Regions from separate parts of the Sporomusa sp. 246TCP1 genome, predicted to be linked through region 2. Evidence: riboswitches for the same ligand, from Rfam matches in the RefSeq annotation. Region 2 holds a riboswitch; each other region holds the start of a gene.
What was found. A riboswitch is a leader RNA that binds a small molecule or an ion and turns the genes downstream of it on or off. The one in region 2 is predicted to bind cobalamin.
Positions count from the first base shown of each region.

Region 1: it holds a riboswitch for cobalamin, as region 2 does, so the genes downstream of both, AC1ECB_RS25655 (REP-associated tyrosine transposase) here and AC1ECB_RS10790 (hypothetical protein) in region 2, are expected to answer to the same signal.
Region 3: it holds a riboswitch for cobalamin, as region 2 does, so the genes downstream of both, AC1ECB_RS10035 (hypothetical protein) here and AC1ECB_RS10790 (hypothetical protein) in region 2, are expected to answer to the same signal.
Region 4: it holds a riboswitch for cobalamin, as region 2 does, so the genes downstream of both, cobT (nicotinate-nucleotide--dimethylbenzimidazole phosphoribosyltransferase) here and AC1ECB_RS10790 (hypothetical protein) in region 2, are expected to answer to the same signal.

Region 1 covers NZ_CM170492.1:5,436,095-5,439,254, reverse strand. The annotation lists gene AC1ECB_RS25660 (hypothetical protein) at 1-40, shown strand, start outside; gene AC1ECB_RS25655 (REP-associated tyrosine transposase) at 510-1,277, opposite strand; cobalamin riboswitch at 1,401-1,569, opposite strand; gene AC1ECB_RS25650 (hypothetical protein) at 1,622-2,215, opposite strand; gene AC1ECB_RS25645 (methyl-accepting chemotaxis protein) at 2,543-3,160, shown strand, end outside.
Region 2 covers NZ_CM170492.1:2,238,660-2,241,819, forward strand. The annotation lists gene AC1ECB_RS10790 (hypothetical protein) at 1-1,464, opposite strand, end outside; cobalamin riboswitch at 1,779-1,959, opposite strand; gene AC1ECB_RS10795 (sirohydrochlorin cobaltochelatase) at 1,982-2,932, opposite strand.
Region 3 covers NZ_CM170492.1:2,033,528-2,036,687, forward strand. The annotation lists gene AC1ECB_RS10025 (2-hydroxyacyl-CoA dehydratase subunit D) at 1-136, opposite strand, end outside; gene AC1ECB_RS10030 (4Fe-4S binding protein) at 129-1,076, opposite strand; gene AC1ECB_RS10035 (hypothetical protein) at 1,077-1,937, opposite strand; cobalamin riboswitch at 2,116-2,299, opposite strand; gene AC1ECB_RS10040 (hypothetical protein) at 2,794-3,105, opposite strand.
Region 4 covers NZ_CM170492.1:3,893,173-3,896,332, forward strand. The annotation lists gene AC1ECB_RS18380 (nicotinate-nucleotide--dimethylbenzimidazole phosphoribosyltransferase) at 1-249, opposite strand, end outside; gene cobT (nicotinate-nucleotide--dimethylbenzimidazole phosphoribosyltransferase) at 242-1,282, opposite strand; cobalamin riboswitch at 1,361-1,543, opposite strand; gene AC1ECB_RS18390 (ABC transporter substrate-binding protein) at 1,647-2,813, opposite strand.

The sequences.
Region 1 (3,160 bases), 2.8 Mb from region 2:
CCAGTTCATTCCTGGCGGCGGAGCAAGTCTAAAACCTTGACAGCGAAAAGTACAGAGTAAAAAAAGCCCAGAATAGCAGTCTACTATTCTGGCTTTTTTGTTAATGTGTAATCAAAGGACCTAGTCTTTTGATCTATTCCCTATTAGAGTACCATCTCCAAAAACATGGGGACAGGGACACAGTTTCTACACTAATAGTTGAATAATTAAAACATCCCCCCTGACCCCGTGTTATCCCTTCAAGCAAGGGGGTTTTACTTTTGGCATTGCCCCAAAAGTAAAAAAAGGTCTATGCCCTAAGCCTCCAAAAGCTGAAAAGCCGGGCGATATTCCTAAAATCCGTAAACTCGCTACGCTCAAACAGTACGGATTTTTTAACGGAATACCGCCCGGCTTTTCTCCTACGGAACGCTTTTTCCGGCAAAGGCCGGGAGGTTACGGGAGGTACGGGGGGTGCCGGGGCACCACCTTATGGAAGTGTCCAGGGGACGGGGTTGTCGACACCGCCCTCATGCTTTTAAAACAATGCCTCTATTAATTCCCGTGAGTCTTTCAATTTGTCGAATTGATAGGTTATGCTGCTGCTTAAGAATTCTTAAGTACGTATTTCTTGTGTGACTATCCAGCCGCTGCAAATCCATTGCAGTTTTTAAATTACATACCGTTTTTATTATTATTTTGGCTTCTTCGTCCATAATTTTCTGCCTGACCTCATTATCAATATCTAAACATTCATCTTCGCTTATTTCATTGATATATTCTATAAATTTGTCTATCATTATTTCTTTATCGTCGTTTATCATCCCAAACAGCACATTTATATTTACCAAATTTGCTTGATTTACATATTCGTGAAAGCTACTCCATTTATATTCTTCAACATGCTTTACTACTCCCGCTTTTACTGGATTTTGATGAATATATCTTAGTACGATTTGAAAGTATTGATCATCTTCTACTGGTTCACTCTTAAAACGGTCTTGAAATAAATTGCCTATTCTTTGATATTTATTATTATACCAATACACATAGCTCCCACATATCCGGCGCATTACTTGTTCTAATGGCTCTATTCCTATCTTCATCAACAAGTGTACATGATTTCCCATCAAACAGTATGCGTAAACCTCATATCCGCTTTTTTCTTTATATTGTTGTAGTACCTCAAGTAATTGGTTGCAATCTTCTTCATCTTCAAAGATTGTCTGACGGTTTATTCCTCGCACAATTATATGGTAGATTCCACTTTTACTCTTTTTTCTTGCTATTCTTGGCATTCATTCACCCCCATCTTTATCTTACTTCGGGGGAAAACATGGGGACAGGGACACCGTTTATACGTTAATAGTTGAATAATTAAAACATTTCCCCTGTCCCCGTGTTTTCTCTTCGCGAGTCTAGCGGTGATTGTCATTTAGGCAGTTCTGCCGGCTCTGGTTCATCGCTTGCCTGAACCTTCCCGGGACTTTCCTCCCAGTGGCATTTCTCAGGCTTGCTCTCCATTACAGTGGCAGTCTTACACTGGACTTCTATTAAGCCCCTCAGAGCACCTATACCGATTGGTATTAAGTTTTGCAGCCATTGACCTACTTGTTCCCAGTAGTGTTGGAGGTATTTGTTATCATTTTTTCAATTCTTCCGGTAATAATAATCCATCTCTCATATTTTTCAGAACACTTTCTGTACTGGGACGGAGACTATCCAATTTTTTCGAAATAAAAGTTTGATTATACATATATTTATTATTTTTAACATCTAAGCCTTTTATATCAGCTTGCATTTTATAATCCCTAGAAATTGAAAATCTACTTACGTATCCTCTCGCATCTATCGGATATATCAAAATAGATATTACATAATCAGAGTCAGTATCTTTCGCATATTGAAAACAATCTTCTTTTTTTATAAATGGTTTTTGATTGGAAAGAAATCTTTCGGTAAACTCTACAAACGCTGAAGATTGCTGTCCTTTCCCAAATATTTCTATATTGTATTTATGTGGATCAAACAGTTTCTCCATGTTGGCGGTTAGAGTATTCATAGTTTTAGTGTCATTACGTATGCTACGAGAAGCAAAGACGACAACTGAAATTTTTTTAGCCGCTATTTGTTCAGAAGCTAACTGAGGAGTATCAATAGTATTGGCAAAGCACATTGTCGTTAGGGAAACCAAAAACGCCAAACTGATTAAAAACAATTTACAAAGTTTGAGCAATGACTAACACCCCTAATATGTTTTCAATGTTTTTTACTACCTAAACAGTTAAATATTTGGTATATTTACAAATATTTCTCCTTCTCATATTAAAACAATACAAAACAAAAATCAACTTAAAAAATAAACTTAATATTGTACATTAAGTTTATTTTATTTTTACTTTATTCAATTTCTACTTTTTGTTTTAAAGGCTTGACTTTAATTAGCTGCTCTTTATCTTGCTCCCCTTGTCTTGTCAAAAAAGCTACTTTTTTTAAAAGGATATCCTAAAAAAATGACGAATTATCGAAACAATAACTATTAAATTGGCGAGGAGAGTTAATTATGCAACATGAGGATCAACCCGTAACCAATGAGGCCATTTTAGCTGCCTTTAAACTGGTTCTCCCATACCTAAATCAAATAGTTAGAGAAGACATGGCTGTTGGACTTACTGATTTAAAAAAATATCTCGGTTATTATCGTGCCAAAAAATTTGAACTAGACCTTCCTACAGGCAAACCTATTCAAGGAATACAAACCGTGGAAGAGTGTATCCGTACCGGTGCTAATACTTATGCGGATATCCCCCCGGAAGTCTACGGGCGTCCAATAAAAACAATTTTTACGCCGATTTATGGGATAAATAAAGAAATTATTGGAACATTAAGTTCAGGCATTGATTTTAATCATAGCCTTAATTTGATTAAAAATGTAGAGGAAATCGTTAGCGCAACCGCCCAGGCAGCTGACAGCGTTCATCAAATTGCAGGCAGTGCCAGTGAACTTGCAGCCTCCGGGCAACGTCTATTCCATTTATCCAGCGATTTGGCAGAAAAAAATAAACATTCTACAGAAATTTTGCAATTCATAAAAAATATTGCAGCGCAAACTAACTTGTTAGGCTTAAATGCAGCCATTGAAGCTGCCCGGGCCGGTGAACACGGCCGGGGCTTTGCCGTT
Region 2 (3,160 bases):
GCCACAGCTAATAGCCAAAAGCACGATTTTGCCCCAGGGTATGCTTTCATCTTCCCGTTTTTGCAGCCAGCCATACATCCCGCTGCCATAAATCAAAAGCTCCAGCAAGAGCGCCTGCATACCATAGTTCAACAAAATAATGGGTGAAATTTGTCCAAAAGCCAGCATACCTAAGAGCATGCGGACAAGGGTCATAAGTGCCACTACACCCGGGCGGGGAATTAAGATAACCAGTGCCACCACCATCATATAGAGAAATACACCATTAAATAGGCCGGTAATCAAAAAACCGAACGGCCCCAGTAGAATATGAAAAAAATCATTTAGCAAGGTTGACGGAACATTAACTACCGCAAACGCAGCCGCGCCAAATAAAGCGATGGTTACCAGCCAGCGTGTTTTTAACACCGTCAGCACTTGTCGCAAACGTCTAAGTGCCACAAACAGACCTGCCAGTACCATTAGTGTTGCCATACTGACCACTACCAGCGCCTTGTTGTCTTTTTTTACAATAATAAGCGGCACTTCACACACCAGCGGCGGCTTTATTCCGTCTTGTAGTTCTGCTTGAAGAATATAAGTACCACCAGTCAAATCACGTTCATCTGCATATACCGGTATCTGCAGACGTTGCCAGGAGTCACCATTTAAGGCTGTAAAAGCTTCTAAAAAATTTTTTTGCCGGTCCAGTGCTCCGCCATTTACATCTTCATTGGTTGAGCCAGGAGTAAACAAGCCGTTCACCGGCTGATGACTGGCTGCATCCAACAGCCGGACAGTAACAACAGCCAGCTTCTGCACCCCGGACGGATTTACAATATCCACTCCCAAATGCGTTACCGGGTGAATGGCTTCAATCTCCTGATTAGAGGCGCCTTTGCCGACGACTAGATTTTTGTAATAGTCCCATTGCCGGTCTCGTAATACTAAGACGTTGCGACCCATACGGTCATCTGTTTTGCCGTCTTTATCCAAAGGTAAAACAATACCTGCCATGGTTACAGGAGCGGCAGCTTTACCGGTACCTACCTCTACATTAATCGGCACCTGCTGCGTAATTTCTCCGGCTGTAACAGCAGCTGTATACTTACCAGGCGGCAGCTCTGATGCCACTTGAAAGGACAGTAAGTCATACCACTGGCTGTAACCGCCTGCCAGCAGTTCTTGCCTTGTTAAAACATAATGGTCTGCTTGTTGGTTTATCTCCCAATTTTCCTGAGAACCAGCAGGCTTAAAACCCGGCGGCAGGCTGATAGTTATGACTATCGCTTTATCGGCTGAATCGCGGTTTTCAATACTAAAAAGCGCTGCTGCTTGCGTACCAGGAGTCACAGAATCCCTGACTTTCCCGAGATAATAGGGAAATTGACAGGAAAAAGACAGGCCATGCTGGGCCTGACCAGTAATTGTCAGCAATACAAACAGCACTGTTACTAAACCGGTCAGTGCTTTTTTGATGGGCAAATGCTTTCCCCCTTTTTTAGCGATAAAAAAATGCAGCCCCTGTATTTTTTAAGGGATGCATTTTTTCTTTTATCGTCGTATAAGCAGCCTCCTTGCATAAATTCTATTATTTATGTCATAGCAGAATTGAAAAAAGAAAGGGTCAATATTGACCCGCGCCAACGGCGCAAAGTTCTTAAGGAGCGTAAAGAAAATGGACTAAAATATTAAAACTCCTGGCCGTGGAAGGTCAGGAGTAATAACCAGTAAACGAATTAAGCTAGGTACACTTTGAAAGTGCCTACTAAATCCCCTCCCCATACCTCGTGGGTAACACGGTGATTGTCAGATAGGCAGTTCTCCTGACTTCGGATCAATGCTTGCTTAAACCTTCCCAGGACGATCATCCCAGTGGTATATCTTAAGCTTGCTCCCCGTTACAGTGGCGGGACCGCGCCGTCATTTAAACGGACTTCCCTATTAAGCCTTTAAGGCACCTATCTCGGATATATTTAATTTTCCATAAAAAAATTTGTGTCTAATTAATAACCGGAATGGCCGGACGATCTTTGCTTCTTTCGGTATAAGCTCCGGTAATAGCATCTTTTACATGTTGTACATAGATATCTTGAATGCCAACATTTTCACCGAGTCCATGAATATAGGTTTCTACTTTGAATCCAGCGGCGATCAACTGTGATTTAAAGGATTCCTTATCGTCACCAGCCATATCGTTATTTGCATGATCGCCGGCAACCAACATAATTGGCATTAAAGTAACTTTTTTAATTTTATTGTCTTTTAATTCCTTAATCACATTTTCAATGGTAGGATAACCCTCTACTGTGAATACAAAAACATTTTTTAAACCCGCATCCTGAATTTTCATTTGAAGGGCTGCATAGGCTGTATTAGAAGGATTTACGCCGCCATGACCCATTAGGGCAATTGCTTCACCTTTTCCTAATTTAGGGAATTGAGTTTGCATTGCTTTAATGGCAATCAAATAATCATCCGGTTTTTCACCCTCTTGTCCGGTGTAGTACAGGACCGGGCGACCAACGGAAATTTTTTCAAAGGATTTCTTATAATTATCAACTACATGCATAAGTTTTGCATATTCATCACCAGCTTCCATATGCAGCGGTTGAATAATAATTTCTTTATAACCATCGGCTTTCAATTTATCAAGTGCCTGTTTTTCTGTATCAAAGTGCAATCCGTCACGATCAGCTAATCGTTTAATAATAATACGAGAGGTAAATGCATGGCGAACTTCATAATCAGGGAATGCAGCTTTAATTTTGTCTTCAACCGCTTCTGTTGTAATTTTACGCGTATCTGCAAAAGTAGTGCCAAAGCTTACAACTAAAATTGCTTTTTTCCCTGCTGTTGCTTCGGCAGCATAGGTTTTTTGTCCAATAATAAGGACCCCAAAACATACTGTCATCAAAAATAAGGTCATCATAATCCAAATGGTTTTTTTCAAAATTCTTCACTCCTTATTTAGTACAAATATTTAGTGGAAATTTACAGAGAACTCAATTCACCTCCATATTGAAATAATAAGTAGACTTACCTCTTGCGTATTGGTTTATTTATATCATAGCAGAATTGTAAAAAGAAAGGGTCAAAAATGACCCGCGCAAAAAAGCGCAATGTTCAAAAGGAGTGTAGAAAAGAAAAATGGCTTAAATATTAAAACTCTCAACCGTTA
Region 3 (3,160 bases), 210 kb from region 2:
AGTCAAATTCCGGGGTATAGTCAGTTCTTTCTTTCAATACGTTAATTTCATGACAATATTCTTCACAAGTTTTTTCATACACTTTTGTTCGCTGTCTTATGCGGCGTTCTTCTTCTGTTTGCACAATTTTATTCATCCAATGATTTCCCCTGTTGATAGTTTTGGGCAACATATTTTCGTGACGAAGAAAATATGTTGTACTTAAGAAATTTTGCAGTCAATGTATTGTCTTCAGGACAAGCCTCAATACATCTCATACAAAGCATACAGTCTTCACTCATAACGTTTTTTTCCGTCTTTTCAAGATGAACATCCCTAATATCCATAGGACACATTCTTTGGCAATTACCACAGCCCGAGCAGGTATGCACCGATTTTTCAAACCGGATAAAACTGATTTTTTTAGACATTTGAATCAAGGGCAGCATTGGGCAAAATAGACAAAAAAATCGGTCTTTGAAAAAACTTCCTATCAGCGTACCAGCTGCAATCATTATGGATATTACGGAAAAGGTCAAGGTGATTGTGTTCGTAAAGTCCAACGCGAAATTTCGCGTATCCCCAACAAACAGAGGCATAATCGGTTTTGCCGGGCAAATCTGACAGAAGAATAAGTAAAAATCGCTATGTAGTCCTGCATATGTAATCAGCAGCGGAATACTAAGAAGCAGTGCCAGTAATACATATTTAACCGGCTTTAGGCGCTCCCGGGTTTTCCAGGAAAGTTCTGTTTCCCGTATTCCCAGCTTCTTTCTGAGTTGGGACAACCAGTCTTGCAATGTACCGAACGGGCATATCCAGCCGCACCATATTTTTGACAATACGATTGTTAAAATAGCAAAGATCAAAAAATACAGTATTACCTTAAACCCTTTGTAGGAAAGCAACTCGGGAAAATAGAAGCCAACCCCCCATTGTCCCTGCAGCGCCATGAGATAACAGTTTCCAGCGCATCCATGAACATAAGGGCAGGAAAAGCAGGGCATAGAATACCCAAAATTCAAGCCAATGCGACCGCCATAAGTCCATACCACAAACATAAGATTTTGTATTAGCAAGCGTATTGTACCTATCATTTAATACTTAAAACTCCTTCTTCGAAATAGTACAACACCTGAAATAACTGCCATTACAGCAAAGAAGAAACATAAGCCCAGGGTAAGATTATTGTGAGCAGACAATGAGCGGCGCAGGAGAAAATTCATTGAAGTTTTATATACTTCATTTCCCACGAATTCTTCCGTATAGATAATTGTCTCTTTATATTCATGATATCCGCCGTCATCTAATCGTTGATCATGGGGCGGAGTAAAGGAAAACCTACCATCATCACCAGGCATAAGTTTTTCATAACTTTTATTGCCTATGTCGATGAGTTTCATTTCTTGGACAGGATAGCCGGACGGATGAATTGGCTTATATAGGAACTGGAATGTTTGGCCAGTCTGAGCCCAGGGGAAATTCCCGGCTGACACCAGGTCAATGGACGTAAATGTTTTGGAACTTTCCAGCAACACCGGTTCCTTTTTTATACTTTTATCTAACCCATCTCCATACAGAGGAAATGCTATCTGGGCTGTAAAATGTTCTTGGGCGCAGGTTCCTGTAACATATACATAATAAAGAAACTGAGTGGAAGTATTGACCCTTAAGAAATAAAGGCCGTCTTTTTGTTCTATCGGGATGATATAATATTGTTTTTCACCTTTCTGTCGTCCGTCACAATAAAATGCTGTTAAATTTTTAATGTCAGCAATAGTTAGCGAATCAGAACTGCTATTTAGATATACAGTTTGCGTTATCGAGCCGTTCGTTTCATTGATCTTTTTGCCGTATTCAAGCCAAAGAAAGGCAGTATCTTCAATGTTACTGCTTTCTGCGCAGCCCTGAAAAGAAATAACTAGCAATAGAACAATGCCTGCAAGTTTAGAAATCATTTCTTTCCCACTTCCTGCTGTCTTTTAAGCATCACCACTTAAACAACCCCCTCCCATAGGTTCTGGGGAGGGGGTTGTTACAAAAAAGAACCATCCAAATAAAAATCCCGGCATAAATTAATAGCCGTAAAGGGTAGATTGTTCCAATAATCCCCTTCCCATCGCTCGTGGGTAAAAAACGGTGATTGACAGATAGGCAGTTCTCCTGGCTCTGGGTCATCGCTTGTCCAAACCTTCCCGAAGCTTTCGCTGCAGTGGTATATCTTGGATTTGTCCCTATTACAGTGGCGGGACCGCGCCGGTTTTGCACCGGTCTTCCCTATTAAGCCCCCTTTGGGGGCACCTATCTCATCGGTATTCAGTTTTGCAATTCAAATCAGTATATTTGACACACTCCTATATGAAGGTAATTATAAAGTATATACCCGTAGTAGAGTCAAGGAGAATTTTATTTATATTGAAGACCGCTGTGCGCCACGCGGAAAGCAAAACTATCTGGCAATAACCCGGATCTTCACCCGCATCTCCTATCCTGACGAATACCCCCAGGCGCAAATCAAACCGCAAGGACTCTATGCCAAAATTGCCACTCCTGACGGGTACCACAGCAACTATAAAAGTGCAATCAAAAAGTTGCTTGACTTTAAAGCTAAATAATCTGGAAATTATCGGCGATGATTACATTAGCCAATTAAGGAATTACTGGGCCACCGCTAACCCCAAAGAATATGTTACACAAATTGCGGTCCAGGTTGACTACAAAAATTAGTAAAACACGGCTTGCGCTAAACCTTTGGCGCAGGCCGTGTTTTCTTTTTAAGCGGTCTCATTTGCTTGCAGAGAGCGCTTATGTATTTTATTCGTGTTTATGGCAGTGGCCTTCGCCTTTTGATTCCAGCACCTGCTGGAAAATCTTATGGGCTTCTTCCGATGACTTGCCGTTTTCCAGTGCTTTTTTGGCATGGGCAACAGCAGAATGATATTTTTTGTGGGCTTCGTCGTTAGTTGTTAAATTATCAATATCGTAATTCATGATTTTGTTAAACATCTCGTGGATTTCTTCCGAAGATTTCCCGGCAGCTTTCGCCGCTTCCACATGTTTCATCGCCATCTTATAACGATATTCCGCATGGGGAGTTTTTGGCAGTTCATACTTTGGATGTGCCATGTAAATCACCTCATTTTATATTTTAGGTCAAATCGTTTAACCTGTCTAAAATGAT
Region 4 (3,160 bases), 1.7 Mb from region 2:
TCGAGCTGCTGTTGTCAGTTGCTGTTGGTCAGTTGCAATTGCTATGCCATTATCAGCGGCCATAATAATGATGCTTTTTTCCAGCGCCCGTGGCCGTGGATTGCCGCTAATTCCTGCCAGCTTACAGGCAATGTGTTCAAAGGAATGCAGACTATTTAACGGCTTGGTCAGATTATCGACCCGCCGCTGACACCGTTCCATCGCTATACTATCAAGTGGTTTTATGGCTGCAATTAGTTCTTCAAGCATTGGCTTTGCCTCCCCTATTATTTAGCAGCTTAATGGCCACATAGAGCATATCGACAACCATTGAAGCCCCAATACCCTCCCCTAGCCGGACTCCCAGCTCCAGGCAAGCTTCTAACTGAAGCTGACGCAACGCAATAATATGAGCCGGTTCACCGGACAGGTGCGACGCAAACATATACTCTTTGCTCAGAGGATGAATGGCATTGGCGATTAAAGCCGCCGCCGTCGTGTTGAGCCCGTCAATGACGACAGCGCAGCGGTTGGCGGCTGAGCCAAGAATTACGCCGGCTAATGCACCTAGTTCAAATCCACCCACTTTGGCTAGAACATCTAATCCATCCTGAGGATTCGGTTTATTCACAGCTAAAGCCTGACCGACAATGTCCATCTTGGTTTTAAGGCGGCTGTCTGATATCCCGGTGCCCCGCCCGGTAACTTTCTCCGGAGCGAGACCGGTGAATGCTCCAACAATGGTAGCGCTGGACGTGGTATTACCAATGCCCATTTCCCCCAGGCAAAAACAACTATAGCCATGTTTCACCCGGTCATTAACAATATCAATGCCTGTTTCCACTGCTTGGATGGCCTGCTCACGCGTCATCGCCGGGCCTGCGGTAAAATCCTGTGTGCCATAGGCAATCTTGCGATGCCACAGTCCCGGAACATATGACAGATCGCCAGCAACGCCCATATCAACCACAACCATATCAGCACCGCAGAAGTTCGCAAAGGCATTGGCACTTGCACCTTGGGAGATAAGATAATTGGCTGTCATATGAATTGTTGTTTCTATCGGATAGGCACTCACCACTCGTCTGGCTACCCCATGGTCAGCTGAAGCTACCACCATACAAGGCTTAGGCAGTGCCGGATTCAGCTCGCCTGTTATCCCCGCATACTGCTCAACCATATCTTCCAATCGTCCCAGGCTGCCTGCTGACTGTAACACACCTGCCAGTCTAGTCTTTACCTGATCTTTAATTACTGTATCCGGCCTCATAATTTTCGCTACTGTTGCTTGCAGTAAACTCATAATAACCTCCATTATTTCTCTGATTCAAAAACAAAAGGCTTTTTTGGTTAAGCCCAAAAAAGCCTTCTTGTCCATGAAGGATGGTTGCGGTATAAGGCAGGTCTCCTGGCTCCCAGTTCATTAACTCTTACGCCTTCCCCTTGACGAGTGGCCGTGTAAGATCTCCCTGGTACAGTGGTGGGCCCGCGCCTATGTATAGTCTTCCCATACTCAGACTTCCCTATTCTCCCCTTAAGGGGCACCTTAGCCGAAAAATATGTGTATTTTTATGGTCATTATAACAGACGGCCTTACTACCGTCAATAAACTTATAAAAAATAAGCAGCCACTTAACTAAGTGACTGCTTATTATGTGATTAACCGTTTACGGTTTTACAGTGGCTTTAAACATTTGCTTGCCATCTTTCATCTCAATGATGACGGCATTTTTTACAGCATCATGGGTGGCATTTAAGGTGGTCGAGCCAGTTACGGTCATAAAATCCTTAGTCGCAGCTAATGCTTCGCGAATTTTAGCCGGCTCAGTGCTGTTGGCACGTTTAATGGCATCAATTAACACATTAGCAGCATCATAACCAAGTACTGCCAAGGCGTCAGGTGCCTGGCCATACTCTTTTTTGTAGGCCTCAACAAAGGCTTTGGATTCGGCGCTGGTGTCATCCACAGAGTAATGATTAGTGAAATAGGTATTATCTAAGGCCGCCGGAGTACCGATTTCTACTAATTTCGGTGAATCCCAGCCGTCGCCGCCAACCATAGGAACAGTAATCCCCATTTCACGGGCTTGTTTAACAATTTTACCTACTTCTTCATAATATCCCGGTACATACAGAATGTCAGCATTGAGTGCTTTGACCTTGGTCAAAATGGTTTTGAAGTCCTGGTCTTTTTGCAGATAGGCTTCTTCGGCAAGTACTGTACCGCCGCCTTTTGTAAAGGCATCCTTGAAGAAAGCAGCTAAGCCTTTGCTATAATCACTGCTGTTATCAACTAAGATTACAGCTTTTTTGAGTTGTAAGGTATTAAGTACAAAGTTAGCACCAACAGTACCCTGGAAGGGATCAATGAAACATACCCGGAAGGTATAGTCTTTTACTTTATTGGTTTTTTCATCAACAGTTACCTTGGGGTTGGTGGCACCTACTGCCAGAAAAGGAATTTTGGTTGCTTCAGCTACACTGGAAGCAGCAATGGCATTTGAGCTGGCAAACATCCCGGTAATAGCAACAACTTTATCTTGGGTTGCCAGTTTAGTCATCGCATTGGCAGCCTCTGAGGGCTCACTTTTGTTATCAGCAACAATCGCTTTAATCTGTTTGCCAAGTACACCACCTTTGGCATTGGCTTCTTTAATCGCCATTTTGGCACCATTGGCTGACGAGGTACCCATGGTGGCATTACCACCAGTCATTTCATTTAATACACCAATTTTGATTTCATTAGATGATGTACCGCCACAGCCGGCTAAAACACCGGTAATTAGCAGTACTGCTGTTAGCACAGCTACCATTTTTACACTTGACCTACTCATTTTGTAAATTTCTCCCCTCTTTTTTGGCCACAATACCTTGCCTTGCATCTCCAATCCCCGCATAAAGTGAGCCTGATAACGGCACTCTCCAACGAATGGTTTCAGGCTCAGGAAATGTTGGCCTTCCAAATACTATAAAAAGTATCCTGTCTAAATACTTTTATAGTATTTTTTTAACCTTGTTTACTATAGTTCTACATTATATTACATCCGCCGAGCTTTTTCAAGATAATTAGTGATAGCTATCACTAATTATCTTGAATTTCTTCACTGTTTGTCTACTATATAAATACAATATTATCATTCGTCTTCTCAACGTGCTATATCGCTGATGTTTTATCTCATTA